Regions from separate parts of the Aquipuribacter nitratireducens genome, predicted to be linked through region 4. Evidence: riboswitches for the same ligand, from Rfam matches in the RefSeq annotation. Region 4 holds a riboswitch; each other region holds the start of a gene.

Region 1 (7,228 bases), on a different contig from region 4:
CCCACGACCTCGGTGATGGTCTCGCCGCCGAACAGGCCCTCGAGGGAGGTCTGCGCGGCCTCCTCGCTGTCGACCTGCTCCTCGGCGACGACGATGGGCGTGATCCGCTCGAGCACGGCCCGCAGGTCCTCGCCGGGGACCGGGTCGACGGTGAGGTCGGTGCGCTCGTTGAGCACCGTGTCGGCGACCTCGACGGACACCCCGGACTCGCTCGCGAGGAGCTCGGCGGCCTCCTCCGGGTTGTCGGCGATCCACTGCCGGGCCCGCTCGTACTGCTCGAGGACGAGCGCGACGACGTCACCGTGCTCCTCGAGGTAGTCCTCGCGGACGTTGAGGACGCTGAAGGTGTTGCGCTCCGGCGCCCGGACGACGAGCTGCGCGCCCTCGTTGAGCTCGGCGTCGGCCATCATCGGGTCGAGCCCCGCCCACGCGTCGACGTCGCCGCGGATGAGCGCGGTCCGTCCGTCGGCGTGCTGGAGGTTGACGACCTCGACGTCGTCGGCGGACAGGCCGGCGTCGGCGAGGGTCTGGAGGAGGAAGAAGTACGGGTCGGTGCCGAGCGTCGCCGCGACCGTCTTCCCGGCGAGGTCCTCGGCCGAGGTGATGTCGCTCTCGGGGCCGACGACGATGGCCGACCACTCGGGCAGGCCGAGGACGTCGACGGTCTTGAGCGGGAGGCCGTTCGCGCGGGCGACGAAGGCGGCGGACCCGGCGGTGGAGCCGAAGTCGACGATGCTGCCCCGCAGGGACTCGTTCGCCTTGTTCGAGCCGGCCGAGTGGGTCCACGTCACCTCGACACCGTCACCGGCGGCCTCCTCGACCCAGCCCTGATCCTTGAGGACGAGGCTCGCGGGGTTGTAGTACGCGTAGTCGAGGTTGATGGTGTCGGTGCTGAGCCCGGCGGTCTCGGTGCCCGCGGCGGCGGACGCGTCGTCGGTGCTCGTGCCCGAGCCGCAGGCGGCCACGCCGAGGGCGAGGGCGGCGGTGGCGGCGAGCGCGCCGAGGGTGCGGCGGGACAGGACGGTGCGGGTCACGGGGGTTCTCCAGGTGCGGTCGGGACGGTCGGGGGTGGGGTGGGGGCGGGGGGCGCTCATGCGTCGTCCCCCACGCCGACGAGCGACAGCAGCCGGGTCCGCAGCCGGGCGGCGGCGGCGAGCTGCTCGGGGTCCGTGGTGTCGCGGGGCCGGTCGAGGTCGACGCCCACCCCGGTCGCGCGTCCGGAGCCGGCGGCGCCGAGGACGGTGACGGAGTCGGCGAGCCGGACGGCCTCGTCGACGTCGTGGGTCACGAGGACGACGGTCGTGCCGTCGGCGTGGACGAGCTCGTCGACGAGGGCCTGCATCCGCAGGCGGGTGAGCGCGTCGAGCGCGGCGAAGGGCTCGTCGAGCAGGAGCACGCCGGGCCGGGCGATGAGCGCGCGGGCGAGCGCCGTCCGCTGCGCCATGCCACCGCTGACGGCTGCGGGACGGTAGTCGCCGTAGCCGTCGAGCCCGACGCGGTGGAGCAGCTCGTCGACCTCGACCGCGTTCCCCGCCGAGGGGTCGTGCCGGCGGCGGCGGGTGGCGCCGAGGGCGACGTTGGCGCGCAGGTCGAGCCAGGGCAGGAGCCGCGGCTGCTGGAAGACGACGGCGACCCGGTCGTCGCCCTCGACGACCGGGTCGTCGCCGAGCCGGACGGTGCCGGTCGTGGGGCTGGTGAGGCCGCCGAGGACGCGCAGCAGCGTCGACTTGCCGCAGCCGGACGGGCCGAGCACGGCGTGGACGGCGCCGCGCGGCACGTGGAGGTCGAGGTCGGCGAGGACGGGGCCCTTGCCGAAGTCGACACCGACGCCGTCGACGCGGACGGGGAGGGGGACGCCGTGCGGGTGGGGGGTGGGGGCGGGGCGGGCGCCCCGGGTGAGGGACGCGAGGGGGCTGGACATGACTCTCCGGGACGGGCTCGACCCGCGCCCGCGCGGCAGGGCGGGTGCGGTGGGGTCGGACGGGGACGGGCAGCGAGGTGCTGCCGGGGTGGCGGCGGTGCCGCCCGGGGTGGCGCCGGCGCGGTGCGCTCAGCGCAGCGGCATTCGCCCGTCGGCCCGACGACAGGCGGCGACGGCACGGCGGCACAGGTCGACGTGCGGTCGTCCCACGAGGACCAGGGTGTCCGACATCAGTTCCCTCCATCGGTCCTGGCGGTAGCACCCGCTCCCGTCACCGGGGGGTTGCTGCGACGTCGACGAGCCAGGTCTCTCGGTCGCTCTGGATGGCTGGTGAGAGAGTAGCCCGAGGCGTCCCGAGTCGCGAAACCGGTGGTCCGCCGGTTGAGACGGCGGCGCCCGTCGCTCAGCGCCGGCCGAGGGCGGCGGGACGGATGGTCACGGGGAACGGGCGCTCGAGCCGGACCTCGTCGTCGCCGGTGACGCGGGCGGTCTCGACGTAGCGGCCGTCGACGAGATCGAGGACGAGCAGGGACGGCTCCTCGGGGTCGAGCACCCAGTACGACGCGACGCCGGAGTCCTCGTACAGCCCCCGCTTGAGGAGCAGGTCCTTGCTCCGCGTGCTCGGCAACAGCACCTCGACCGCCAGGAGCAGCGGGCGCTGCACGTTCGCCGGGCCCACGTCCTCGCTGCGCACGACCAGCAGGTCCGGCTGCAGCGACCGCACACGACTGGGTCGGTAGTCCAGGGGAGCGACGAACACCTCGGTGCCCGGCACCTCCGCCTGCCGCAGGAGGACGAAGAGGTCGCCCACGAGGCGTTGGTGCCCCGGGACCGGTGCCGGGGTCACGAGCAGCACCCCGTCGGCGAGCTCGTACTGGAGCCCGTCGTCGGGCAGCCGGTCGAGGTCGTCGACCGTCCAGTGGCCCTCACGCGGCATCACCGTCACAGCGGCCATGGTCCTCCCCCTCACCCGGCATGTCACCAGCCTGGCGGAGCGCGGCCGACGTCATCGGCGCTCGTCCACAGGCCCTGCGGGCCGGTGCGGACGTCAACCGGTGCGGTCGGCGAGCGCCTCGGCGACGGCGGCGAGGGCGTCCCTCGCCGGTGACACGGGCAGCGGGGCGAGGGCGTCGACGGCGTCGGCGGCCCAGCGGCGGGCCTCCGCACGCGCCTCGCCCGTGACGGGGTGCTCCCGGAGACGGGCGACCGTGTCGGCGAGCACCGCGTCGTCGGTCAGGTCCCCGTCGAGCGTGTCGAGCAGGTCCCCCGACCCCGCGGGCGCCTCACCGGCGGACACCGCCCGCCGCAGCAGCAGCACGGGCAGCGTCGGCACGTGCTCCCGCAGGTCCGTTCCCGGCGTCTTGCCGGAGTCGGCGCGGTCGGCGGCGAGGTCGAGGACGTCGTCGGCGAGCTGGAACGCGACGCCGACCTTGTCCCCGTAGCGGACGAGCACGTCCTGCGTGGCCTCGTCGAGACCGGAGAACATCCCACCGAAGCGCGCGGACGTCGCGATGAGCGAGCCCGTCTTGTCCGAGAGCACCTGCAGGTAGTGCGCGACCGGGTCCTCGCCGTCGCGCGGTCCGACGGTCTCGCGCATCTCCCCGAGCACGAGCCGCTCGAACGTGCGCGCCTGGATGCTCACCGCCGCCGGACCCAGCCGCGCCCCGATGACGGACGCCCGGGCGAACAGCAGGTCGCCGGTGAGGATCGCGACGGTGTTCCCCCACACCTCCTGCGCGGCCGGTACCCCCCGGCGAACGGTCGCGGAGTCGATGACGTCGTCGTGGTACAGCGTCGCGAGGTGCGTGAGCTCGACGACGACCGCGGCGTCGACCACGAGCGGGCCCGGTGTGCCGAGCTCCGCGGCGAGCAGGCACAGCAGCGGCCGGGTCCGCTTGCCGCCGGCGCGCACGAGGTGCCCCGCGGCGTCGTCCGCGAGCGGGTCGGCGCTGCGGACGGCGTCGTGCACGGCCGCCTCGACGTCGGCGAGGCCGAGCACGACCGCCTCGCGCAGCGCCGGGTCGGCGACGCCGTACGCCAGGAGGCGGTCGGCGTGCTCCTCGGTGCCGACGCCGGGGCTCACAGCGCGAAGAAGCCGGACTGCTCCGCCAGGCCCAGCAGCGGGGTGGGCAGCACGCCGAGCAGGACGGTGACGGCCGCGGCGACCGCGAGCACACCGGTGAGCGCGGCGCTGGGCGTCGCGACCCGGGCGGTGTCGTCACCGGCGTCGGCGAAGTACATCGACACGATGATCCGCACGTAGAAGACCACCGCGACGGCGCTCGTGAGCACGCCGACGACGGCGAGCACCTCGGCCCCGCCCGCGATGGCCGCGCCGAACACCGCGACCTTCCCGACGAACCCGCTCGTGAGGGGGATGCCGGCGAGGGCGAGGAGGAACAGCGAGAACATCGCCGCGAAGACCGGGGAGCGTCGCCCGACACCCGCCCACGAGCGGATCGTCGTGCTCTCCCCGCCCGCGTCGCGCACGAGGGTGAGGGCCGCGAACGCCCCGATCGTCGTGACGCCGTAGGCCGCGAGGTAGAACAGCGACCCGCTGACGCCGGCGGTGTCGAGCGCGAGGACGCCGGTGAGGATGAAGCCGGCGTGCGCGACCGAGGAGTACGCGAGGACCCGCTTGATGTCCTGCTGGATGACCGCGACGACCGTCCCGAGGACCATCGTCGTGATGGCGACGGCCCACAGCACCGGCAGCCAGTCCCAGCGGTTGTCGGGGAACGCGACGTACAGCACGCGCAGGAGCGCCCCGAAGGCCGCCACCTTCGTCGCCGCCGCCATGAACGCCACGACCGCGGTCGGGGCGCCCTGGTAGACGTCGGGGGTCCACGAGTGGAACGGGGCGGAGCCGACCTTGAACAGCAGGCCGATGACGAGCAGGCCGAAGCCGAGGACGAGCAGCTCCTCCTGGCCGGTCACGGTCTGCACGGCCGTGCGGATGTCGGCGAGCGCGATCGACCCGGCGAAGCCGTAGAGCAGCGCGGCGCCGAAGAGGAAGAACGCCGAGCTGAAGGCCCCGAGCAGGAAGTACTTGACGGCCGCCTCCTGGCTCAGCAGCCGGCGCCGACGCGCGAAGCCGCACAGCAGGTACAGCGGCAGGCTGAGGACCTCGAGCGCGACGAACATCGTGAGGAGGTCGTTCGCGGCGGGGAACACGAGCATGCCGAGGACGACGAAGAGCAGGAGCGGGAAGACCTCCGTCTGCTCGAGACCGGCGCGCCGTGCGGCGGCCTCGCCCGGCGACCCGGGCACCGCGGAGGCCTGGGCGGCGAAGCCGGGCTCGTCGTCGACGCGGTCGTCGAAGAGCAGGACGCCGAGGATCGCGAGGACGAGCACGGTCGCCATGAGGAAGCGGGTGACGCCGTCGATGGCGATGGACCCGCTCGCGGTGACGACGGCCTCGTCGCTCCACGTGAGGACGAGCGCGACGAGCGCGGCGACGAGACCGCCGACGGACACGACCACCTGCGCCGCGCGACGGCGGCCGCGCGGCAGGGCGGCCTCCAGGGTCACCGACACGATCGCGACGGCGGCGACGACCCACATGGGGGCGGTCGCGACCCAGTCGATCTCGGGCGGGGCGATGCCGCCCCCGCCGACGGTGCCGCCGAGCGGCAGCGCCACGGACGCGAGCGCGCTCACTGGTCGGCCCCCTCGGCCTCGAAGAGCGGGGCGGGGTCGGTCATGCCGGTCTGCTCCATCGTGCGGTCGACGGCGGGCGTGAGGATGTCGAGGACGGGCTTGGGGTAGAAGCCGAGCGCGATGATGACCGCGAGCAGCGGCGCCACGACGAACGCCTCCCGCCCGCGCATGTCACGCCGCGGGTCGCTCTCCAGCGCCGCGAGCGCAGGGACGGTCGTGCCCGTCATCATCCGCTGGTACGTCCACAGGATGTAGAGGGCGGCGAGGATGATGCCGCCCGTCGCGATGACGGCCGCCCACTGGTAGCGCTCGAACGTGCCGACGAGGACGAGGAACTCGGAGACGAAGCTCGACAGACCCGGCAGGGCGAGGCTCGACAGACCCGCCACGAGGAACGCGCCCGCGAGCAGCGGCATGACCCGCTGGCCGCCACCGAAGTCGGCGATGAGGCTCGAGCCCCGCCGCGTCGCGAGCATGCCCGCGACGAGGAACAGCGCGGCCGTGGAGAAGCCGTGGTTGACCTGGTAGAGCGCGGCCCCGGACTGCCCGGCCGTGGTGAAGGCGAAGATGCCGAGGACGATGAAGCCGAAGTGGCTGATCGACGTCCACGCGATGAGCCGCAGGACGTCGCGCTGGGCGAGGGCGACGAACGCCCCGTAGAGGATCGACACGAGCGCGAGCACGACGACGACCGGCGCCGCCCACACCGACGCCTCGGGGAACAGCGGCAGCAGGATCGTCAGCATCCCGAAGGTGCCGACCTTGTCGAGCACGCCCACGAGCAGCACGGCGGCGCCCGGCGGCGCCTGGGCGGCGGCGTCCGGCAGCCACGTGTGGACGGGCCACAGCGGCGCCTTCACCGCGAACGCGACGAACAGCCCGAGGAACAGCCAGCGTCCGGTCTCGGTCGACACCTCGAGGTTCGTGAGGTTCGCGAGGAGGAAGCCGTCGGCCCCGCCCGGGCCCACCACGTACGTGCCGATGACGGCGGCGAGCATGACGAGACCACCGGCGAGGGAGTACACGAGGAACGTCGTCGCGGCCTCGCGGCGGCGCGGGCCGCCGTAGCGCCCGATGAGGAAGTACATCGGGACGAGCATGACCTCGAAGAACACGTAGAAGAGGAAGAGGTCGCGCGCGGCGAAGACGCCGATGACGAGCGCCTCGAGCACGAGGACGAGCGCGAGGAAGCCGCGGTCGACCTGCCCGGCGGCGGCCGGCCCGAGCTCGCGCCACGACGCGAGGAGGCAGACCGGCACGAGCACGGCCGTGAGGGCGACCATCGACAGGGCGATGCCGTCGACGGCGAGGGCGTACGTGACCCCGAGCTGCGGGATCCACGACACCTCCTCCGCGAACTGGTACTCCCCCGCCGCGGGCACGTCGAAGGTGAGCGACATCGCGACGACGAGACCGAGGACCGCGAGGGAGAACGCGAGGGCGACGGCCTTCGCGGCGTCGGTCCGGCCCTTCGGCAGGAGGGCGACGACGGCCGCCCCGACGAGCGGGAGGACGAGGGCTGCGGTCAGCCAGGGGAACACGGCCGTCCTCTCAGTTCTGCACGATCACGAGGGCGGCGACGACGAGGCCGACGCCGACGAACATGGACAGGGCGTAGGAGCGGACGAAACCGGTCTGCAGCCGCGA
Region 2 (7,228 bases), on a different contig from region 4:
CCTCGTCGTGGTCGACGCCGGCCGCGCCGGGACACCCGCCGCCCAGGCGGCGTTCGTCGGCTCGTCCCTCGGCGAGATCACCGCCGTCCTCGGGCTGTCCCTGCTCTTCGGCATGGGCGGAGGCGGTCCCGCGGGGCGTGCCACCCTCCTCGTCGCCTTCGCCGCGATCGCCGTCGTCGTGCTCGCCGCGACGGCGGTCGGCGCCCGGGTCCCGCCGCTTCGGCGCGCGGTGACGGCGGGGCCTGCGGCCGGCGCCGAGACGGCGGTGCGGCTGCTCGTCGTGCTCCTGCTCGTCCTCGTCGTGCTCGCGACCCGGCTGGGTTTCGAGGCCGTGCTCGGCGCCTTCGTCGCCGGGCTCGTGCTGCGCGCGGCGCTGCCGCACGGGATGCGGGAGGGACCCGTGCTGCCGTCGGGGCTCCGGGCGCTCGCGCAGGGTCTGCTCGCCCCGGTCTTCTTCGTGGCCGCCGGGGCGTCGCTCGACGTCCGCGGGCTCGCCGTCGACCCGTCCGCCGCCGTGCTCGTGCCGGTCGTCGTCGTCGGGCTCCTGCTCGTGCGCACCGTGCCGGCGCTCCTGCGCACCGACCTCGCGCCGCGCGAGCGCGTCGCCGCCGGGCTCCTGCAGGCGGTGTCGCTCCCGCTGCTCGTCGTCGCCGGGACCCTCGGGCAGGAGTCGGGGCTCCTCGACGGCGCCCAGGCCGCGGCCCTCACCCTCGGGGGCCTCCTCACCGTGCTCGCCGTCCCACCGGTGGCGCTGCGCCTCCTGCCCGTCCCCGCCCCGGCCGACCGGTCCTCCCCCGCCGCCGTCCCCCTCGCGAAGGAGCACGTGTGACCACACCGTCGTCCGACACCGGCGCCCTGCGGCCCGGGGCGCGCCTGCCCGACCTCACGCTCCTCGACTCCGACGGGTACCCGCGGCGCCTGCTCGACCTGCCGGGCGGGGACCCGCTCGTCCTCCACCTGCACCGCGGCTGGTTCTGCCCGAAGGACCGGACCTACCTGCGCCGGGTGCTCCTGCCGTTCGCCGGGGAGCTCGGGGTCGCGTACGCGCGGCTGGTGTCCGTCAGCGTCGAACCGCCGGAGGTGCAGGCGGCCTACCGCGCGGGGCTCGACGCGACGTGGACGTTCCTCGCGGACCCGACACGCGTGCTGCAGACCACGCTCGACCTCCGCGAGTGGACGGACACCGTCCACGACCCGTACGTGCCGACGGTCGCGGTCGTGCGTCCCGACGGCATCGTCCACGAGACGTGGAACGGCTACTGGTACCTCGGGCGACCCGGCGCGGACGAGCTGCGCCGGTCGCTGCGCGAGGTGACCCGGCAGGTGCGCCGCGACTGGGTCGTCGAGCGGCCCGCGGGGACCCGTGCCTGACGCCGTCGCGTGGCTCGCGCTCCTCGACGAGCCGCCGGCCTCGGCGAGTCGCGCGGTGCCCGTGTCCGACGGGGCCGGTCGCCTCACGTGGCTGTGCGCGTGGCACGTCGTGCTGGGCGGCGGGGCGCCGGACGCCGCGTACTGGCGGCGCCCGTCCGCGGACGCGGTCCGCGTCGACCCCGACGTGCTGGCCGACGGGGCCACACCCGACGAGGGACCGTCGCTCGTCGTCGCGTGGACCGTGCCCATGCGACGGGCACGGCCCCTGCACGACGACCCGGCCGTCGTGGCGGCGACGCGGCGGGCGCTGCGCGACGGCGGCGGCCTGGCGTTGTGCACGGCCGCCGTGGCGGACACGGTCCACTGGGCCGGCGGGCTGAGCGCGGTCACCGAGGACGTCGCCGCTGCCTGGCCGGGGTGGCGGTCGCTCGACCCGTGGCGAGGACTCGCCCCGACGTGCGTGCTCGGCGTGCCGCCTGGTGTCCTCCGACCACGGGCGCTGCCGCCCGCCCCGGGCCTGCAGCGCCGGGCCGGGGCACCCTGGCCGGCCGGCACGTTCGCGACCGCCGGGGACCCGACGACAGGAGGACGACGATGACGGACGGGCGAGAGCAGGACGAGGCAGGGGCGGAGGCAGACGTCGAGGTCGACTGCGTCGTGGTCGGGGCCGGCCCCGCCGGGGAGGTCGCGGCCGGCAGGCTCGCCGACCACGGCATGGAGACCGCCGTCGTCGAGGTCGAGCGGGTCGGCGGGGACTGCTCGTTCTGGGCGTGCATCCCGAGCAAGGCGCTGCTGCGCCCCGGCCACGCCCGGCACGCGGCCCTGCGGGTGCCAGGTGCGGCGCAGGCCGTGACGGGACCGCTCGACGCGGACGCCGTCCTCGCCTTCCGCGACGAGGCCGTGTCCGGCTACGACGACTCGGGGCAGGTGCCGTGGCTCGACGGCAAGGGGGTGCGGCTCGTGCGCGGCGAGGGCCGTCTCGTCGGTGAACGCGTCGTCGAGGTGCGCGGGAGCGACGGCGGGACGACGCGTCTCACCGCCCGGCACGCCGTCGTCCTCGCGACCGGCTCGGCGGCCGCCGTCCCGGACGTGCCGGGCCTGCGGGACGCCGCCCCGTGGACGAGCCGTGACGTGACGTCCGCACGCCGCGTGCCCGAACGGCTCGTCGTCATCGGCGCGGGCGTCGTCGGGCTCGAGATGACGCAGGCGTTCACGCGGCTCGGGTCGTCGGTCACCCTCCTCGAGCGGGGCGACGCCCTCCTCCCGCGCCTGGAGCCGGTCGCCGGGCGGCTGCTCACCGAGGCGCTCACGGAGGACGGCGTCGACGTCCGCTTCGGGGCCGATGTCCGTCGGGTCGCGCGCGATGCCGACGGGACGGTCACCGTGACCCTCGCCGACGGGGAGGTCGTCGCCGACGAGGTCCTCGTCGCCGCTGGACGACGGCCGCGCACCGACGCGCTCGGCCTCGAGGTCGTCGGTCTCGAACCCGGCCTGGCGGTGCCCGTCGACGACACCCTCCGCAGCGAGCGGGCACCGTGGCTGTACGCGATCGGTGACGTCAACGGCCGCGTGCTCCTCACCCACCAGGGCAAGTACCAGGGCGGTGTCGCCGCCGACGCGATCGTCGCCCGCGCCCGGGGCGGGGAGCCGCCGACGACCGCGTGGGCCGACCACGCCGCCGTCCCGCAGGTGGTCGTCACCGACCCCGAGGTCGCCGCCGTCGGCCTCACGGCGGCACAGGCCCGCGACGCCGGGCACGAGGTCCGCGTGCTCGAGCACGACATGTCGACCGCCGGCAGCTACCTGCACTCCCCCGCCGGCTACCGCGGCGGCGCCGTCCTCGTGGTCGACGCCGCCCGTGACGTCGTGCTCGGCGCGACGTTCGTCGGCCAGGACGTCGCCGACCTCCTCCACTCCGCCACCGTCGCGGTCGTCGGCGAGGTTCCCCTGTCGCGGCTGCGGCACGCGGTGCCGTCGTTCCCCACGATGAGCGAGGTGTGGCTTCGGCTGCTCGAGGAGGCCGGGGTCTGAGCCGGCGGGCTCACGCGGCGGCGTCGCGCACCCGGTCCGCGGCGCCGTCGTCGAGCGTGACGCGGGTGCACGCGGCGGCGAGCCGCGGCAGGTCGTCGGGGGACACGAGCCCGGCCAGGGCGTCCGCGTCGTCGGGGAGCCCGACCGCGCGGGCGCCGTCGAGGACGCGGTCGTCGAGGAACGGGGCGACCTCGGGCCGGACGCCCTGCACCTCGCGGCAGTAGATGGCCGAGCCGGTCGGGCCGATGCCGGGCACCTCCTCGAGCAGCCGACGCAGTCCCTGGACGTCGTCGGCGGAGCCGTGCATGCGGCGCAGGTCGCCGCGCCAGCGCTCCTGCACGAGCTCGGCGGTGTCGCCGAGCATCGTCGCGGTGCGTTCGTCGTAGCGGCGGTACCCACCCTCGCCCAGAGCGTCGACGCGTTCCTGCCACGTCGCCTCCGCCATCGCCTTCGGTGTCCTCATGCCCGCCGAGGACAGGGCCCGTGCGGACGCGACGGCGATGCCGGCGTCGATCCGCGCCGACAGGAGGTTCGCGAGGACGAGGAGCCGGAACAAGGGCGACGGCGTGTCCTTGAGCCGGATGCCCGCCTCGGCCGCGTACGTCGTGCCGTGGGCGTCGAGGAGCGCACGGACGAGGTCGGTGCGGGTGGGGCTGCTCACCCGGTCATCGTGGTCGCGTCGGGCGTCGGACGCAGGTCCTCGCACGTCGTCGGACGAACTGTGGCCAGGCTCCCGGCACGGGATTCGAGGACCTGCCCCCGGACGTCGACGAGCGCTCGCTCACCGAGCCCACCCTCGTCGCCGACGTGCTCGACCTCGTCGTGCTCGAGCGCGACCGGCACGGCGGCGCGATCGCGGTGCTGCTGTGCGACGACGACGCGCGGCTGCGCGTGCCCGTCGTCGTCGGTGACATCCCGCCCGGGCTCACGCTCGCCGAGCGCACACGGAGCCCGAGGGCCTGAGCGTGCGGGCCGACGACGAGCTGTGGGCTCGCGCGGCCGTCGCCGCCTGCGCCTCCGGCACGCGCCTGCTCGGGGTCCACGTCATCACGCTCGAGGGGTCGCGACCGGTGCCCGTCCCTGCCTGACGACCGGGACGACACACGCCGGGCGGCTGGGCGGGCGCCCGGGCGGGTGACGTGCGCCACGCGCCCGTTGACACCCGCCCGGACCGTGCGGTTCCCTCGTCGCACCCATCCAGAGCGGCCGAGAGACGTGGCTCGTCGACGCCGCAGCAACCACCCTCCGGGGAAGGTGCTCCCGCCACGGCCGATGGAGGAGTCCATGCGCACCACGACCGAGGTCGTCACCACCCGCACGTCGCACCGGGTGCGGGTCGAGGCGGCGATGCGGGCGACGGAGTCCTGTCAGGCCTGAGCCGCCTGCCGGCACCGCGGCCCCAGCCGCGCGCTGTCGCCGACCCGTCCCTCGCAGACCTGCGCTGCGGCACCGTCGTCGTGCCCGCGCCCCGTGGAAGGCCCATCCGTGCCCGAGTCCCCCCGTCCCCGACCGCTCCCCTCGCCTCGTCCCCAGCCGCGCGGCTTCGCGACCGACCAGGTCCACGCCGGCGCCGACCCGGACGCCGCGTCCGGCGCGCGCATCCCGCCCATCCACCTCACCGCGGGCTTCGTCTTCGACAGCTTCGACACCGCCGCCGCCCGGTTCGCCGGCGACGACGACGGCTACACGTACTCCCGCGTCGGCAACCCCTCCCACACCGCTCTCGAGCGACGTCTCGCTGCCCTCGAGGGCGGCGACGACGCGATCCTCGTCGGGTCCGGGCAGGCCGCCGTCACCGTCGCCCTCCTCGGCGTCCTCGCCGCCGGCGACCGCCTGCTGAGCAGCGCGAGCCTCTACGAGGGCTCGCGGGGGCTGTTCCGTGACAACTTCTCCCGCTTCGGCATCGGTACCGACTTCGTCGACACCCCCACCGACGTCGAGGCGTGGCGACGGGCGATCCGGCCGACGACCCGGGCGCTCTTCGTCGAGTCGATCCCCAACCCGTCGAACGACCTCCACGACCTCGCCGCGCTCGCCGACCTCGCCCACGAGCACGGGCTCCCCCTCGTCGTCGACAACACCCTCGCGACGCCGTACCTGCTGCGCCCGCTCGAGCACGGCGCCGACGTCGTCGTGCACTCCGCGAGCAAGTTCCTCGCCGGGCACGGCGCCTCGCTCGGCGGGGTCGTCGTCGTCGGTGGCGACCACGCGTGGGCGCGCCGGGCGGACATGCACCCGCACCTGCACGAGCCGTCGGCGCTGCTGCGCGGTTCCTCGTGGACCGACGCGCACGGCGACGCGGCCTACGCCCGCTTCACGCGCGACCTCGTCGCCGCCCGCCTCGGCCCGACGATCTCGCCCGTCCACGCGTTCCTCCTCCAGCAGGGCGTCGAGACGCTGTCGCTGCGGGTCGCGCAGCACAGCCGCAACGCGCTCGCCGTCGCGCAGTGGCTGCACGCGCAACCCGACGTCGTCGACGTCGGCTACCCGGGCCTGCCGGGTCACCCGTCGCACGCGCTCGCGCAGCAGTACCTGCCGCGGGGGGCGGGCTCGGTGTTCACCGTCACGCTCGCCGGCGGCACCGACGCCGCGCGGGCGTTCGTCGACGCCCTCGCGCTCGTCAGCCACATGACGCACCTCGGGGACGTGCGCACGCTCGTCCTGCACCCGGCGTCGACCACCCACGCGCACCGCACGTCGGCGGAGCGGGCCGCGGCCGGCGTCCACGACGGGACGCTGCGGCTGTCCGTCGGGATCGAGGACGTCGCGGACGTCGTCGCCGACCTCGCCCGCGGCCTCGCCGCCGTCCGCGACGCCCTCACCGCCGCGCCCGCGGCCTGACCCCCAGGAGCAGGAGCATGGGACGACTGCAGCACCTCGGCTGGTTCTTCTCCCGCGGGTTCGGCCCGCAGGGCTGGGGCCGCGAGGACCACCGCTGGGGGTACCGCTGGCAGGAGCCGCGGCTGTACCAGCAGGCGGTCCGCGAGCTCGAGCAGGCGGGGCTCGACCTCGTGATCATGGAGGACGCGGTGTCGCTCGGGAACCCGGAGACCCTCGACCTGCGGGTCCGCGAGGCCTACGGCGGACCGAAGCACGACCCGCTGCTGCTCGCGCCGTACCTTTTCGACGTCACCTCGCACATCGGCCTCGCACCGACGGTGAACGCCGGCATCACCCCGCCGTACCTCGCGGCGCGGCAGGCGGCGACGCTGCAGCACCTGTCGGGGTACCGGTTCGGGCTCAACGTCGTCACCGACGTCGGCAGCGCCCGGCACGTCGGCGCCGCCCCGCTGCCGCACGACGCCGCCTACGACCGGGCCGAGGAGTGGGTCGGCGTCGTCAGGCGGTTGTGGCACTCGTGGGGCGACGGCGCCTTGGTCGCCGACGAGGGGACGTGGCGGTTCGCCGACGGCGACCGGATCGACGCGTTCCGGCACAGCGGCGAGTACTTCGACGTCGCCGGCCCGCTCAACGCCGTGCCGTTCGCGGACGGCGACGACCCGGTGGTGGTCTCTCCCGGCGGGTCACCGCGCGGGCTCGCGTTCGCCGGCGCCCACTCCGACGTGCAGCTCGCCCTCGCCCCGCTCGACGTCGACAGCGTCCGCGCCTACCGGCGCCGTGTCCTCGACGCCGCCGCGGCCGCCGGGCGCAGCGACAAGGACATCCGCGTCCTGTTCGTCGTGAAGCCGGAGATCGTGGCGAGCCCGGAGGAGGCGGACCGCGTCGTCGAGGCGTCCCGGCACCCGAGCGAGGCGGACCTGCTCCGCATCGCCGTCGGGCAGTCGAGCGACCTCGAGACCGACCTGACGCGCCTGCCGCTCGACGA
Region 3 (7,228 bases), on a different contig from region 4:
CTCGGCCAGCGAGAGCGTGCTGGAGGTCCCGGAGACCGTCGTCGGCCACCGCGACGGCCGCTGGTGGCTCACCCGCACGACGGTCCAGGCGCCGGGGGCCCGGGCGGCCGCCGAGCTGCCGGGACCGGTGGAGGCCCCCGCCCCCCACGGGCGGCCGGAGCCACCACGGGACGTCACGTTCGCCGACGGGTCCGTGACGAGCACCGAGTGGGAGCTGCTCGTCGCGGCCGCCGTCGCCCGCATCGGCCGCGGTGACGTCGACAAGGTCGTCCTCGCCCGCGACCTGCTGGCCCGGGCCTCGGCCCCGCTCGACGTCCGCTCGGTCCTGCAGCGGCTCGCCGCCGCGTACCCGGCGACGTGGACCTTCCACGTCGACGGCCTCGTGGGCGCGACGCCGGAGATGCTCGTGCGGACCCATGTCCGCCTCGTCGCCTCCCGTGTGCTCGCGGGCACCATCCGCCGCACCGGCGACGACGAGCACGACCTCGCTCTGGCGGCGTCGCTCGCCCGTTCGAGCAAGGACCTCGGCGAGCACGAGTACGCCGTCCGCTCCGTCGTGGAGGCGCTCGAGCCGTTCTGCGCGGGGACGAACGTGCCGGAGTCCCCGTTCGTCCTCCACCTCGCCAACGTCATGCACCTCGCGACCGACGTGACGGGCGTGCTCCGCGACGGGGTGTCGAGCCTGCGGCTCGCGGCTGCGCTCCACCCGTCGGCAGCGGTGTGCGGCACCCCGACGGGGGCCGCGGCGGGACTCATCGCCGACCTCGAGGGCATGGACCGGGGCCGCTACGCCGGACCGGTCGGCTGGCTCGACGCCGACGGTGACGGCGAATGGGGCATCGCGCTGCGGTGCGGACAGCTGGGCGACGACGCGACCGAGGTCCGGCTGTTCGCGGGCTGCGGGATCGTCGACGGCTCCGACCCCGCCGCGGAGCTCGCGGAGTCGACGGCGAAGCTCGTGCCGATGCGCGACGCCCTCGGCGGCTGAGCCGGGTCTCGGCCCCGCGGGCCGCGACGTCCGGGAGCCGGACGCCGCGGGTCAGCGTGGCGCCGGGACGACGCTCCCCTCGCGGGTGATGCGGCCGCGCCCGGCGCGCTTCGCCCGGTACATGGCGGCGTCCGCCCGCTCGAGGAGCCGCTGCGGGTCGTCGTCGGGCTCCGACAGCGTGAGCCCACCGCTGACGCCCACGTCGAGGGCGGTCCTGCCGACGACGAGGGGCTCGGCCATCCGCTCCATGAGGCGCGCGGCGAAGGCGTCCGCGTCGGCCGGTCCCGCGAGCCCCGGGCAGCACACGACGAACTCGTCGCCACCCAGGCGCGCCACGGTGTCGGCGGGACGCACCGCCTCGCAGAGCCGCCGGGCGACGAGCACGAGGAGCTCGTCGCCGGTCTGGTGCCCGAAGGTGTCGTTGACGGCCTTGAAGCGGTCGAGGTCGACGAAGAGGACGCCGACGGAGCTGCCGTCCCGGCGCGCCCCGGCGAGTCCCTGCGCGAGCCGGTCGAGCAGCAGCGTCCGGTTCGGCAGCCCGGTGAGCTCGTCGTGCAGCGCGAGCCGGGTGAGCCGCTGCTCGGCGTCCTTGCGGTCCGTCGCGTCGACCATCTGCACCGTGAGCCGGGCGCCCCGGACGGCGTCTCCGTCGCGACCGACGAGGTCCGCGCCGACGAGGACGTGGAGCCACCGGGCCGTGCCGTCCGGCAGGAGGACCCGCGCGTCGCCCTCCCAGGACGCGGCCCGCCCGCTCGCGACCGCGACGAGCCCGGCACGGACCTCGCGGACGTCGTCGGAGTGGACGAGCGCCAGCCAGTCGGAGCCGACGACCTCGCCGGCGGCACGTCGCAACAGGGTCGCGGTCGCCGGGTTGGCGGTCCGCACCTCGGTCGTCGTCCCGTCCGGACGCAGCCGGAGAGACACGTGGCCGGCGAAGGCGGTGTCGACGCTGCGGCGGGCGCGCGCCTCGCTCACGCGGACCGCCTCGAGCAGCTCCTCGCGCTCGTGCCGGCTGATGGCGACGCTCATCGCGACGAGGGCGAGGACCGCGAGGAACCCCTGGGCGAGCAGGACCCGTGTCGTGGGCGAGCCCGCCCCGGCGAAGGGGCCGTGGCCGAGGACCGTCAACGTCACGGTCGCCGACCACGTGAGGACGAGGTGGGCCGACGTGAGGAAGCGGCCGAGCCGCATAGCCGCCCACAGGGTGAGCGGGATGGTGGCGTACGCGATGTTGAGCCCGTCCGCGACGAGGAACACGAGCCAGTAGCCGGCGACGGTCGCGGCCAGCAGGACCGCCGCCTCCGCCCTCCGGGCCGCGACGACCTCCGACGCCTTGGGCGGCCAGGTCCACGCGACGGACAGCACGAGCGCCGTGCTCACGAGGTTGCGAACGAGGACGAGGAAGGCGGCGAGCGGCCCGTCGACGTACACGGGAGTGGCGACGAAGAGGACGGCGGCGCCGGCCGCGGCGGCCGCGAAGGAGCCGACGAGCACGAGCGAGGCGCCCCGGACGGACGTCATCGGACGCGGTCCGGCGCGCAACAGGCACAGCACGCCGGCGCCGACGGCGGCGTGGACCAGGTTGGAGGCCGCGAAGGCCGGGGCCTGCGAGGCGGGGATGCCGGTGAGGACGTTGACGACGGTGACCGACGCCGCCATCAGCCCCGCTGCGGCCAGCGCCTGCCGGGGACGCCTCACCTGGGTGGCCCAGAGCACGGCGACGCCCGCCGCCGGCCACACGAGCGACAGTCCTGACAGCGCCGACGCTGCCGTCGTGGCCGTCAGTCGCCCGAGGACCGCCGCAGCGGTGAAGGCGACGAGGAAGAGGACGGTCGAGCGCACGTCCTGGTGATCGGCAGCGGGCGGGTCGCGATGCGGGGCCGACCGGGTGACGGCCCTCGTCACGCAGCGTGAGCACGTCCGAGGCGTGAGACGTCCGCTGCGGGAGGTGGACACGAGGGGGCGACGGCCGCCACAGTCGTCCTCGTCCATCCAGAGCGGCCGAGAGACCTGGCTCGTCGACGCCGCAGCAACCCCCCGGTGACGGGTGAGGGTGCTCCCGCCAGGCCGATGGAGGCCATCACCGTGAACGTCCGTCCTGCTCCTGACCCGACCCGCGCGCCGCGGCTGGTGCGCCGCCGTGTGGTCGACCTGCACAGGACCGGGTCCAGCGCCTGTCGGCGCCGGACCTCCTGAGCCGCCCGACCACCCTTCCCGCACCGCCCACAGGAGCCACCATGACCACCCCCACCTGGGGTGGACCCGCCGTGGACCTGCGCCGCGCGTTCCGATCCGACGCCTCGAGCGTCTGGGTCGTCACGACCGCGCACGCAGGCCGGCCCGTCGGGTTCACCGCCGTGTCCGTCACCTCCGTCTCCCTCGTCCCGCCGCTGCTGTCGTTCAACGTCTCGAGGTCGTCCTCGAGCCTGCACGCCCTCGTGCAGAGCGGCCGCTACGCCGTCCACCTGCTCGCCGCCGACCAGGCCGAGCTCGCCCGACGCTTCGCCGCCGACGCCGCCCTCCGCTTCGGGCCCGCGACCGCGTGGCGCTGGGGCGACGACGACCTGCCGCACCTCGACGGGGTCGTCACCCGCGTCGCCGGCGCCGTCCTGCGGTTCGTCGAGGCAGGGGACTCCCTCCTCGCCCTCGGCGAGGTCCACCGCGTCACGGGAGCCGACTCCCCGGGCGTCGAGCCGCTCGTCCACCACTCCCGCACCTACACGCGTCCCGCCGCTCTCGAAGGAGCCGTCGCATGACCGAGCCCGTCCGCTTCGCCGACCCCCTGCGCTTCGCCGGCACGAGCACTCCGCTCCGCTTCGCCTACTGGGTGCCCAACGTCTCCGGCGGCCTCGTCGTCTCGACCCTGCCCCAACGGACGTCGCACAGCCCCGAGTACAACGTCGACACCGCGCGGGCCGCCGAGGCCGCAGGCTTCGACTACGCCCTCACGCAGGTCCGCTACGGCGCGAGCTACGGCGCGGACGAGCAGCACGAGTCGACGTCGTTCTCCCTCGCCCTGCTGCTCGCGACCCAGCGCCTCAAGGTCATCGCCGCCGTCCACCCCTACTTCTGGCAACCGACCGTCCTCGCGAAGTGGGCCGCCACCGCCCAGGCCCTCACGGGCGGCAGGCTCGCCCTCAACGTCGTGTCCGGCTGGTTCAAGGGCGAGGCGGTGTCGTTGGGCGCGACGTGGCTGGAGCACGGGGAGCGCTACCGGCAGTCCGAGGAGTTCATCGAGGTACTGCGCGGGGCGTGGACCACCGACGGCTTCACGTACCGGGGCGACTTCTTCCGCACCCGCGACCTCACCTTCCGCCCCCAGCCGGACGTCCTCCCGGAGATCTTCCAGGGCGGCAACTCCACCGACGCCCGGCACATGGCCGGGCGGGTGAGCGACTGGTACTTCATGAACGGCAACAGCCCCGAGGGCGTCGCGGAGCAGGTCGCGCAGGTCGGCGGCTACGCGGCCGCGAACGGGCGCCGCGTGCGATTCGGCGTCAACGGGTTCGCCGTGGTCCGCGACACGGAGGCGGAGGCCCGGCAGGTCGTCGAGGACATCGTCGCCCACGCCGACGTCGAGAAGGTCGAGGGCTTCGGCGAGGCGGTCCGGCAGGCGGGCCGGTCGACGTCGGACGGGACGGGCATGTGGTCGGACAGCACGTTCCGGGACCTCGTCCAGTACAATGACGGCTTCCGCACCGGGCTCGTCGGCACGCCCGAGCAGGTGGCCCGTCGCGTGCTCGCCTACCGCCTCGTCGGCGTCGACCTGCTCCTGCTCGGCTTCCTCCACGTCCGGGAGGAGGTGGAGGCCTTCGGGCGGCGCGTCATCCCGCTCGTCCGCGAGCTGGAGGCGGAGGTCGCGGGGGTCGCGGACCCCGTCGCCCACCTCGACCTGGAGGATGAGCTCGCCGCGGCCCTCGCTGCGGCCGGCTGAGGCCGCATTGCCACGGGGAGCCGGCGCGGACGCCTCAGTGCCGCGCCGGCTCCACGACCCGGGCGATGCTGGTCGCGTGACGCAGCGGAGTCCCCGTGTACACCGACAAGGGGTAGCCGTCGCCCCAGCGCTCGCCGGTGGCCCAGCAGGCGACGTCGACGCCCCCGCCGATGAGGCGCTCGTACGCCTGCGCGCCCAGCCGGTTCCAGCGGCGCCAGTCTTCGGGGTGCGCTGCCGCGGGCTCACCGGACGGCCAGCCGACCTCGCCGAGGAGCCCGCGCACCCCCTGCTCGTCGCACCATCGGAGGAAGCCGTCGAGCTCGGTCGCCACCTTCGCGGCAAGCGACTCCCAGCCGTCGCGTCGTGCGCGGGCGTCGTCGACGGCGAACGGTGCCGGGTACGTGCCCCGGTGCTCGTTGCTCGCATCGAAGTAGTAGTGCGCCTCCGCCCCGCTACGGCCCAGCGGGTCTTCCACAAACCACCGCGGGTGCGTGACGGCCCACGACGCCGCTGACGACCACCGCTCCCCGGACACCCACACCCACGCACGGGACCCGGCTCCGCGCACGGCGTCGACCGCCGCCTGGGCGGCGGTCTCCCAGCCGCGCGCACCGCCCGGCATGTCGTGCGGCTCGTTCATCAGGCCGAGCTCGACCCGGTCGTCGCCGACGAGGGCTCCGGCCAGCCGGCCCCACAGGTCGGCGAAGGCCTCGACCGGCACGGCCGGGCTGCCGACCGGCTCCCCGCGGAAGCGACCGAAGCCGTGGACGTCGAGGACGCACGCCATGCCCCGCTCCGTGCAGTGCCCGACGACCGTCCGCAGCTCGGCGAGGTAGGCGGGCTCGAGCGAACGGCCGAGGTGGGGCTGGACCGACTCCCAAAGGAACGGCAGCCTGACGAGTTCGTAGCCGCGCTGGGCGAGCAGCTCGGCGGTGCTCACGGGGTCGAAGGCGCCCCCGACCTCGAACTCCGCACCCGCGACGTTGACCCCCACCCGGCCGGGGGTACGCCCGGCGCACGCGGCTGCCACAACGAGGAGCGGGACGACGGCGACGCCCGCCGCACCCCGCAGGAGGGAGCGGCGGGTCAGGACCGGCGCGGTGCCGGCCTCAGGCACCGCGACGGGCACCGACCGGTTGGCCCTCGGACGCGACCACGACCGCGTCCGGCGCGACGGGCACCGTGCGCGGCGGCCGACCGCGATACACGACCCGGGACACGAAGAGGAACCGGACGACGAAGGCGACGGCGATCGTGACGGCCTGCGCGGCGACGGGGTGCAGCCCGGTGAGGGACACGAGCGCCACGAGCGCCGGCAGCCGCAGGGCGGTCTCGATGTTGTTGAACGCGAAGAACTGCAGCGCCCGGGACCACCACGGGTGGACGCCGTCGCGCAGGTCGTGGAACACGAAGCGCTCCGACAGCAGGAAGTTGTGGAGGATGCTCACCTCCGCCGCCACCACGGCCGCCGCCACGTACGGCGTCGCGACCGCCACGAGGGCCCACATGACGGCGAGGTTGACGAGGGCACCGAGCGCCCCCACCACCGCGAAGCGGCTCATGCGCCCCATCCGGAGGCTGACGAGCTGATGGAGGAAATGCAGACCGTTGCGCCACGACGCCTTGCTCTCCCCGTCATGGCGGACACCGAACGCGAACGGCAGCTCCAGGACCCGCAGGTCGTGGCGGGCGAGCACCTCGAGCAGGATCTTGAACCCGCGAGGCCGCAGCCGGTCGGTGTCGACGGCCGCGCGGCGCAGGCAGAAGAAGCCCGTCATCGGGTCGGTGCACAGCCGCCCGATGCGCTTCGGGAAGCACGCACGAGCCAGCATCGTGCTCACCCCGGACACCGACCGCCGCCAGGAGCCGGCCAGACCACCGGCGTCGCCGTCACCGGTGTACCGGCTCGCGACGACGACATCGGCGTCCTCTGCCGCATGACGAAGGGCGGGGACGAGCTCCGGCGGGTGCTGGAGGTCGCCGTCCATGACGACGACGAACGACGCGCGGCTGTCACGGATCCCGGCGGTCACTGCACCTGCGAGCCCTCCGACCCGCTCGCCCGGCGCCCGGTGCAGCAGGCGCACCCGGACGGGGTGTCCCTGCCGCGCCACCTCGCGGACGCGGTCGGGGGTGTCGTCGGTGGAGTCGTCGACGAAGAGGACCTCCGCGGTCTCGGGCCGCTCGAGGGCGGTGGACAGCCGGCGGACGAGGATCTCGACGTTGCCGCCCTCGTTGAAGGTGGGCACGACGACTGTCGTGTCGGGGGCGGTGGGGCTCACGAGGTCTCCTCGGGGGTCTCGGCG
Region 4 (7,228 bases):
GGCGAGGTCCGTCCCCGGCCCTGCGCCGCGACGCCGAGCGCGCCGGTGCCGACGCCCTGGCCGCCGTCCGTTCCCTGCGGGACCACCTCTCCGAGACGTACCTGCCCGCCGTCGCCGCGACGCCGGACCCCGTGGGCCGGGAGCGCTACCTGCTGGGCGCGCGCCGCTGGACCGGCGCGGACCTCGACCTCGAGGAGGTGTACGCGTGGGGCTGGCGGGAGCTCGCCGCCGTCCACGCCCGCATGGTCGCCGTGGCCGAGGAGGTGCTGCCCGGGGCCACACCCGCGGCGGCGATGGCCCACCTCGACGCCCACGGTCCCGCCGTCGACGGGGTGGAGCCCGTGCGCCTGCACCTGCAGGCGCTCATGGACGGCGCGATCGAGGACCTCGACGGCACCGTCTTCGACATCGAGGGTCCCGTCCGCGTCGTCGAGGCGCGGATCGCCCCGCCGGGGTCCGCCGCCGCCCCGTACTACACCCGCCCCAGCCTCGACTTCGCCCGACCCGGCCGCACCTGGCTGCCCACCCTGGGACGGGAGCGCTTCCCCCTGTGGGACATCGTGTCGACCTGGTACCACGAGGGCGTTCCCGGACACCACCTCCAGCTCGCGCACTGGACGAGCCGCGCCCGCGACCTGTCGTCCTTCCAGCTGAGCGTCGGGTCGGTGTCCGCGGCGACGGAGGGCTGGGCGCTGTACGCGGAGACCCTCATGGACGAGCTCGGCCACCTCCGCGACGCCGGCGAGCGGATGGGCTACCTCAACGCCCAGGCGCTGCGGGCCGTGCGGGTGGTCATCGACATCGGGATGCACCTGGGCCTGCACGTCCCGCACGACCAGCAGGGGCTGCCGGTGGTGGCGGCCGGGGAGGTCCTCACCCCCGAGGTGGCGGGGCTGCTCCTGGCGGAGCGGACCCGTCTGCCGGCGGAGTTCCGCCGCTCCGAGGTCGTGCGGTACCTCGGCATGCCGGGGCAGGCGATCAGCTACAAGCTGGGGGAGCGCGCGTGGCTGGCGGGGCGTGCCCGCGCCGCGGCCGCCGCGTCGGCCCGAGGCGGGCAGCTGGACCTGCGGGCCTGGCACGCCGCCGCGCTCGACCTCGGTCCCCTCGGGCTCGACGACCTCGAGCCGGAGCTCGCGGTCCTGGGCTGAGCAGGCCGGGCCGAGCGAGCCGAGCCGAGCGAGCCGGGCCCAGCGAGCCGGGCACAGGACGGGGCGCTCGTGCGTTGAGGTGACGTCAGGACGACGACCGGTCAGGCTGACCGGGGCGGACCACGGAGGCAGGCGATGACAGCAGCACGGACGGGCAGGACGGGTCGCGCGGCGGCGCTCGGAGTCCTCCTGCAGGCACTGCGGGGCGGGGGCCGGTACAGCCTCGTGCAGCGGCTGCGGGCGCTGCCGCGCCTCGTGTCGGACCTGCTCCGCGGGCGGTACGGGGACGTCGACCGGTCCCGTCTCGTCGGCGTCGGACTGGGACTGCTGTACGTCCTCTCGCCGGTCGACGTCCTGCCGGAGGTGCTGCTCGGTCCGCTCGGTCTGGCCGACGACGCCGTCGTCACCGCCTGGCTGGCCGGCGCGGTCCTCGCCGAGGTCGACCGGTTCCTCGACTGGGAGCGCACGCGCGAGCGGGTCGTCCGGAGCACCGTCGTCGGCTGAGGTCGGCCGTCCACAGGCCCGGCAGGTCGTCCACAGGCGGATGCGGGCCTGCCGCGGCGTGCGGGGGCGAGGCCACTGTCGGGGCATGGCCGACGACGACAGCACCGACCCGCACACCTCCGGACGGACCTCCGGCGGCGACCACGGGGACCCGACGGACGGTCCTGTGCGCATCACCCGCCCCGACGGCCTGGTGGCCGCGATCCCGTACCTCCTGGGGCACCGGCCCACGCGGTCGCTCGTCGCGGTCGGGCTCCACGGCCGCGAGGTCCGCCTCGCCGCCCGGGTCGACCTCGCCGTCGGGGGGCCTCCGGGCACCCCCGCACCGGGGTGGCCCCACCTGGCCGGTGTCCTCGTCCGCAACCGGTGCACCGCCGTCCTCGTCGCCGTGTACGCGGACGACGACGCCGAGGAGGTCGCCCGCCGTGACGCCGGTGCCCTCGACGCGCTCGCCGAGACGGTCCGCTCCGGGCTCCGGTCCGTCGCCGGCGCCCCCGACCTGCTCGACCTCGTCCACGTAGGGCCGACGCGGTACCGGTCCCTGCTGTGCGACGACGCCGCATGCTGCCCACCGGGCGGCCGGGACACCGACGGACTCGCGTCCCACCCGGTGGCCGCCGCGTTCGTCGTGGGGGGCCGCACCTTCGCCGCGGACCGCTCCGCGGTCGAGCCGGAACCGGATCCGGCGTCGCCCGTCGACCTCGCGACCGCCGCGGCCGCCCACCGGCGCGCCGTCCGGGCGCAGCGCTCACGTCCCGGAGGCGCCGGACCGGATCCCGTGGGGCGGGCCGAGCTCCTCGAGGAGTGGCTGGGGCACCTGCCCGCGCCCCCGCCACCGGAGTCGACCGGACGGCTCGTCGGGGCGTGGCGTGTGGACCGCGGGCTGCGCGACGCCTGCCTCACCGCCCTCACCCCGGCCGGCCCCGGCGGGGCCCGCGACCTGCTCGCGGGCCGGGACACCCACCACGTCCTCGACCGGGCAGCCCACCTCGGCACCACCGGGCTCGACGCCGCGGGCGTCGTGCTGCGGCGCATGGCGTCGCTGTCGGCGCCGCTGGGACGGGCGGTCGTCCTCGCCGGTCACGCGTGGCTGGCCTGGACCGCGGGCGACGGCACCCGCGCGCTCGTGCTCGCGGAGCGGGCCCTGCGCGACGACCCGCGCCAGTCCCTCGCCGCCCTGGTCCTGCAGTGCCTCGACCACGGCCTCGGGCCGCACCCCGTGACGGATCACGAGACCGACCCCGCGGTGCCCCCCGGGGTGGAGCCCGGGAGGGCCTCGGTGCCGAGCGCGGGCGAGGCGCGGCAGGCGGGCTGCGGGCTCGACGGCAGCGCGGCGTGAGCGCCGCCGACCCCGGGCGCCCGAGCCCGGGCGGGCGCGTATCAGGGCAGCCGCCGCACCCTCCTCCCTGCGTGCGCGGACCGTCCGCGCACCGGCCGGCCAGACCCTGGCCGCGCCGACGGCCGACCACTAGCGTCGGGGGACGGGTGACCGCGCGGCCGCGGCACCCGAGCGCAGGAGGAGGCAGACCGGTGCCCGACACCCCCACAGCCGAGTCGGACCTCGAGGTCCGGGCGGTGAGCGTGCCCGGCGCGCGCGGCGGCTCGCGGTCCGCGGACGGCGACGAGGCCCCCCGGCCGCGTCACGTGCTCGCCGACAAGGCCGCCGACCTCATGCGACGGTGGTCGCACGGCGACACGACGGCGTGCGACGAACTCGTCGCCCTGCTCACACCGACCCTGTGGCACACCGCGCGCGCCTACCGGATCGAGGCGGTCGTCGCCGAGGACGTCGTCCAGAACGCCTGGGTGGCGCTGGCCAGGCGTCGCTCCTCGCTCCGCGACCCGCAGGCGGTCCTCGCGTGGCTGCTCGTCACCGTGCGACGGGACGCCGCCCGCGCGGCCGCGGCCAGGCGCGGCTCGGTCGACGACGCGGAGCCCGTGCTCCTCACCACGCCCGACCCCGCGCCCGGTCCCGCCGCACAGGTGGTCGACGCGGACCGGCGCCGACGCCTGTGGCAGGCGGTGGCCGGCATGCCCGAGCGGTGCCAGCGCCTGCTCCGCGTCATCGCGTTCGCCGACCGGCCCGACTACGCCGCGCTGTCGGCGGACCTCGACATGCCGGTCGGCAGCATCGGCCCCACCCGGGGCCGCTGCCTGAAGAAGCTGCGCCAGCGGCTGGGTGAGGAGGGGTCGTGGACCACGACGTGACGAGCGCCGCGCGAGCCGGGGACGGGGACCCCGCCGAGCTGCACGCAGAGCTGCGGCGCATGTGGGAGGCCCTCGACGCCCCACCGGACGGCCTCGTCGACAGGGTGCGGTTCGCGCTGCAGGCCGACGCCCTCGCCGGCGACCTCGACCTGGAGCTCATGCGCCTGCAGCAGGAGGGGCTCGCGGTCGCGGCTGCGCGCGGCGACGACGTCCGCACCGTGACCTTCGGGAGCCGTGCGCTCACCGTCATGCTCGCCATCAGCGAGGTCACGGGCGGGCACCGGGTCGACGGGTGGGTGGCGCCGGGCGGCAAGCGGCGGCTCGAGGTCCGGACCTCGGCGGGCACCAACCTCACGGCGTGCGACGAGTCGGGTCGCTTCACCCTCGACGTCGTCCCGCCCGGCCACCTGCAGCTCGTCCTCGCCAGTGACGACGAGGGCGGGCCGGGACAGGCGAGCGAGGACCCGCGCGTCCTCGCCGGGGTGGTGACCCCCGCGCTCACGCTGTGAGCACTGCGCGCGGCAGGTCGGCAGGCCCTGCGACGCCACCGGCGTCCGGGATGCGGGACGACGGGGCGGGTCACCCGGTCCCGCCGGGACCGGTGCCGTACCCTGCACCCAGGTCATGAGCGCCAGCGCCAAGCCCCGGCTCGCTGGCCGGCAACCCTCCTCCGCGGTGGGGTGCCCCGGGTGAGGACCGGGCCGTCCCCGACCGGTGGCGGCAAGCGCGGGCCCGAGGGGCCCCCGTCCACGGGAGGTCACCATGTCGAACCACAGCTCCTGGTCCTTCGAGACCCGCCAGATCCACGCGGGCCCCGGCCCCGACGCGGCGACCGGCGCGCGGGCTCTGCCGATCTACGCGACGACGTCCTACGTGTTCGACAGCACCGAGCACGCGGAGAACCTCTTCGCGCTCAAGGAGCTCGGCAACATCTACACGCGGATCATGAACCCCACCCAGGACGCGGTCGAGCAGCGCGTCGCGAGCCTCGAGGGTGGAGCCGCCGCGCTGCTGCTCGCCAGCGGGCAGGCCGCAGAGACCATCGCCCTGCTCAACGTCGCCGAGGCGGGCGACCACGTCGTCTCCAGCCCCCGGCTGTACGGCGGCACGTACAACCTCTTCCACTACACGCTGCCGAAGCTCGGCGTGCAGGTGTCGTTCGTCGAGGACCCCGACGACCTCGACTCCTGGCGCGCCGCCGTCCGGCCGCGCACCAAGGCGTTCTTCGCCGAGACGATCTCCAACCCGTACCAGGACGTCCTCGACATCGAGGGCGTCGCCGCGGTCGCCCACGACGCAGGCGTCCCCCTCGTCGTCGACAACACCGTCGCGACGCCGTACCTCGTCCGCCCCCTGGAGTGGGGCGCGGACGTCGTGGTCCACTCCGCGACGAAGTTCCTCGGCGGGCACGGCACCGCGATCGCGGGCGTCGTCGTCGACGCAGGCCGCTTCGACTACGGCCGCGACCCCGAGCGCTTCCCCGGCTTCAACCAGCCGGACCCCAGCTACAACGGCCTCGTCTACGCCCGCGACCTCGGCGAGGGCGGTGCCCTCGGGGCGAACCTGTCGTACATCCTCAAGGCGCGCGTGCAGCTGCTGCGGGACGTCGGCGCCGCCGTCAGCCCGTTCAACGCCTTCCTCGTCGGCCAGGGTCTGGAGACCCTGAGCCTGCGCATGGAGCGCCACGTCGACAACGCCCGCGCGGTCGCCCACTGGCTCGAGGGCCACGACGACGTCGAGCGCGTGGCGTGGGCCAGCCTGCCGAGCAGCCCGTTCCACGCACTCGCGGAGAAGTACGCCCCGCGCGGGTCCGGCTCCGTCCTCGCGTTCGAGATCGCGGGGGGCGTCGAGGCCGGGCGGCGTTTCGTCGAGGGCCTCGAGCTCCACAGCCACGTCGCGAACATCGGCGACGTGCGCAGCCTCGTCATCCACCCGGCCTCGACCACGCACAGCCAGCTGAGCGTCGACGAGCAGCGCGCGAGCGGGGTCACGCCCGGTCTCGTGCGGCTCTCGGTGGGCCTGGAGCACGTCGACGACATCCTCGCGGACCTCGAGGCGGGCTTCCGGGCCGCCAAGGGCGCCTGAGCGGGGCCCGGCGCGTGGTGGCGTGGCGGGAGGGCGACCCCCCCGGCGGACGGCGCTTCGTCGACGTGGGCCCGCTCGACCTCGAGGCCGGCGGCTCCCTGCCGGGAGCGAGGGTCGCGTACGAGACGTGGGGCACGCCCAGGCGCGGGGCGGACGGCACCGTCGCCAACGCCGTCCTCGTCGAGCACGCCCTCACGGGCGACTCCCACGTCGTCGGCCCGGCCGGCCCCGGGCACCCCTCGCCCGGCTGGTGGGACGGCGTCGTCGGTCCGGGTCTCGCCGTCGACACCGACCGCTGGTTCGTCGTGGCCGCGAACGTCCTCGGCGGCTGCCAGGGCACCACCGGGCCCGCCTCGCCCGCCCCGGACGGCCGGGCGTGGGGCAGTCGCTTCCCGCACGTCTCGGTGCGCGACCAGGTGGGTGTCGAGGCGCGCCTGGCCGACGCGCTCGGCGTGCGCCGGTGGTCGCTCGTCGTCGGCGGCTCGATGGGCGGGATGCGGGCCCTGGAGTGGGCGGTGGGCCTGCCGGGGCGCGTCGAGCGCTGCGTCGTGCTCGCCAGCTGCGCCGCCGCGTCCGGGGACCAGCTCGCGTGGTGCGCCCCCCAGCTCGCCGCCATCACCGGCGACCCCGCCTGGCGGGGCGGGGACTACCACGACGGGCCCGACGAGGGCCCCGTGACCGGTCTCGGCGTGGCACGTCGCATCGCGCACGTGACGTACCGCTCGCGCTGGGAGATGGACACGCGTTTCGGCCGCGACGCGCAGGACGGCGAGGACCCGCTGGTCGGCGGCCGCTACGCCGTCGAGTCCTACCTCGACCACCAGGCCGGCAAGCTCGCCCGCCGCTTCGACGCCGGCAGCTACGTGCTCCTCACGCGCGCGATGAACGGCCACGACGTCGGTCGCGGTCGCGGCGGGGTCGCCGCGGCGCTCGGACGGGTGCGGGCGCGGACCACGGTCGTGGGCGTCGACTCCGACCGGCTGTACCCCACCGAGCAGCAGGAGGAGCTCGCGGCCCTGGTGCCGGGAGCGCGCTACGTCCTCGTGACGTCGCGCTTCGGCCACGACGGCTTCCTCGTGGAGACCGCCCAGGTCGCGCGCGCCCTCGCCGACGCGCTCGCCGACGCCGACGCCGACGACAGCGGTGACGACAGCGGTGACGACAGCGACGACGACAGCGCCGGGGAGGCCGCCGCGCCGTGCGGCGTCGCCGGCTGAGGACGACCGCGCGTCGGGTGCCGACCGCGCCTCAGGTGCCGACGGCGCGTCAGGTGCCGACCGCGC

The links. Region 4 has a riboswitch for S-adenosylmethionine ahead of WAB14_RS07805 (bifunctional o-acetylhomoserine/o-acetylserine sulfhydrylase). Riboswitches for the same ligand answer to the same signal wherever they lie in the genome.
Region 1: linked by a shared signal. The riboswitch ahead of WAB14_RS04000 (ABC transporter ATP-binding protein) and the one ahead of WAB14_RS07805 (bifunctional o-acetylhomoserine/o-acetylserine sulfhydrylase) in region 4 are both predicted to bind S-adenosylmethionine.
Region 2: linked by a shared signal. The riboswitch ahead of WAB14_RS01300 (O-acetylhomoserine aminocarboxypropyltransferase/cysteine synthase family protein) and the one ahead of WAB14_RS07805 (bifunctional o-acetylhomoserine/o-acetylserine sulfhydrylase) in region 4 are both predicted to bind S-adenosylmethionine.
Region 3: linked by a shared signal. The riboswitch ahead of WAB14_RS03895 (flavin reductase family protein) and the one ahead of WAB14_RS07805 (bifunctional o-acetylhomoserine/o-acetylserine sulfhydrylase) in region 4 are both predicted to bind S-adenosylmethionine.

The regions. Positions count from the first base shown of each region.
Region 1 covers NZ_JBBEOG010000002.1:122,431-129,658, reverse strand. The annotation lists gene WAB14_RS04005 (aliphatic sulfonate ABC transporter substrate-binding protein) at 1-1,034, opposite strand, end outside; gene WAB14_RS04000 (ABC transporter ATP-binding protein) at 1,091-1,921, opposite strand; SAM riboswitch class I at 2,159-2,251, opposite strand; gene WAB14_RS03995 (Uma2 family endonuclease) at 2,325-2,876, opposite strand; gene WAB14_RS03990 (polyprenyl synthetase family protein) at 2,970-4,004, opposite strand; gene nuoN (NADH-quinone oxidoreductase subunit NuoN) at 4,001-5,581, opposite strand; gene WAB14_RS03980 (NADH-quinone oxidoreductase subunit M) at 5,578-7,122, opposite strand; gene nuoL (NADH-quinone oxidoreductase subunit L) at 7,133-7,228, opposite strand, start outside.
Region 2 covers NZ_JBBEOG010000001.1:310,562-317,789, reverse strand. The annotation lists gene WAB14_RS01335 (cation:proton antiporter) at 1-829, shown strand, start outside; gene WAB14_RS01330 (redoxin domain-containing protein) at 826-1,371, shown strand; gene WAB14_RS01325 (hypothetical protein) at 1,364-1,969, shown strand; gene WAB14_RS01320 (dihydrolipoyl dehydrogenase family protein) at 1,966-3,402, shown strand; gene WAB14_RS01315 (HhH-GDP family DNA glycosylase) at 3,413-4,063, opposite strand; gene WAB14_RS01310 (hypothetical protein) at 4,210-4,365, shown strand; gene WAB14_RS01305 (hypothetical protein) at 4,368-4,490, shown strand; SAM riboswitch class I at 4,593-4,681, shown strand; gene WAB14_RS01300 (O-acetylhomoserine aminocarboxypropyltransferase/cysteine synthase family protein) at 4,888-6,243, shown strand; gene WAB14_RS01295 (LLM class flavin-dependent oxidoreductase) at 6,261-7,228, shown strand, end outside.
Region 3 covers NZ_JBBEOG010000002.1:99,159-106,386, reverse strand. The annotation lists gene WAB14_RS03905 (isochorismate synthase) at 1-988, shown strand, start outside; gene WAB14_RS03900 (diguanylate cyclase domain-containing protein) at 1,040-2,830, opposite strand; SAM riboswitch class I at 2,974-3,065, shown strand; gene WAB14_RS03895 (flavin reductase family protein) at 3,226-3,744, shown strand; gene sfnG (dimethylsulfone monooxygenase SfnG) at 3,741-4,922, shown strand; gene WAB14_RS03885 (glycoside hydrolase family 5 protein) at 4,957-6,039, opposite strand; gene WAB14_RS03880 (GtrA family protein) at 6,032-7,204, opposite strand; gene WAB14_RS03875 (ArnT family glycosyltransferase) at 7,201-7,228, opposite strand, start outside.
Region 4 covers NZ_JBBEOG010000003.1:323,461-330,688, reverse strand. The annotation lists gene WAB14_RS07830 (DUF885 domain-containing protein) at 1-1,148, shown strand, start outside; gene WAB14_RS07825 (YkvA family protein) at 1,284-1,652, shown strand; gene WAB14_RS07820 (DUF4192 domain-containing protein) at 1,738-2,991, shown strand; gene WAB14_RS07815 (RNA polymerase sigma factor) at 3,183-3,860, shown strand; gene WAB14_RS07810 (hypothetical protein) at 3,845-4,369, shown strand; SAM riboswitch class IV at 4,481-4,593, shown strand; gene WAB14_RS07805 (bifunctional o-acetylhomoserine/o-acetylserine sulfhydrylase) at 4,623-5,945, shown strand; gene metX (homoserine O-acetyltransferase MetX) at 5,960-7,162, shown strand; gene WAB14_RS07795 (NUDIX domain-containing protein) at 7,212-7,228, opposite strand, start outside.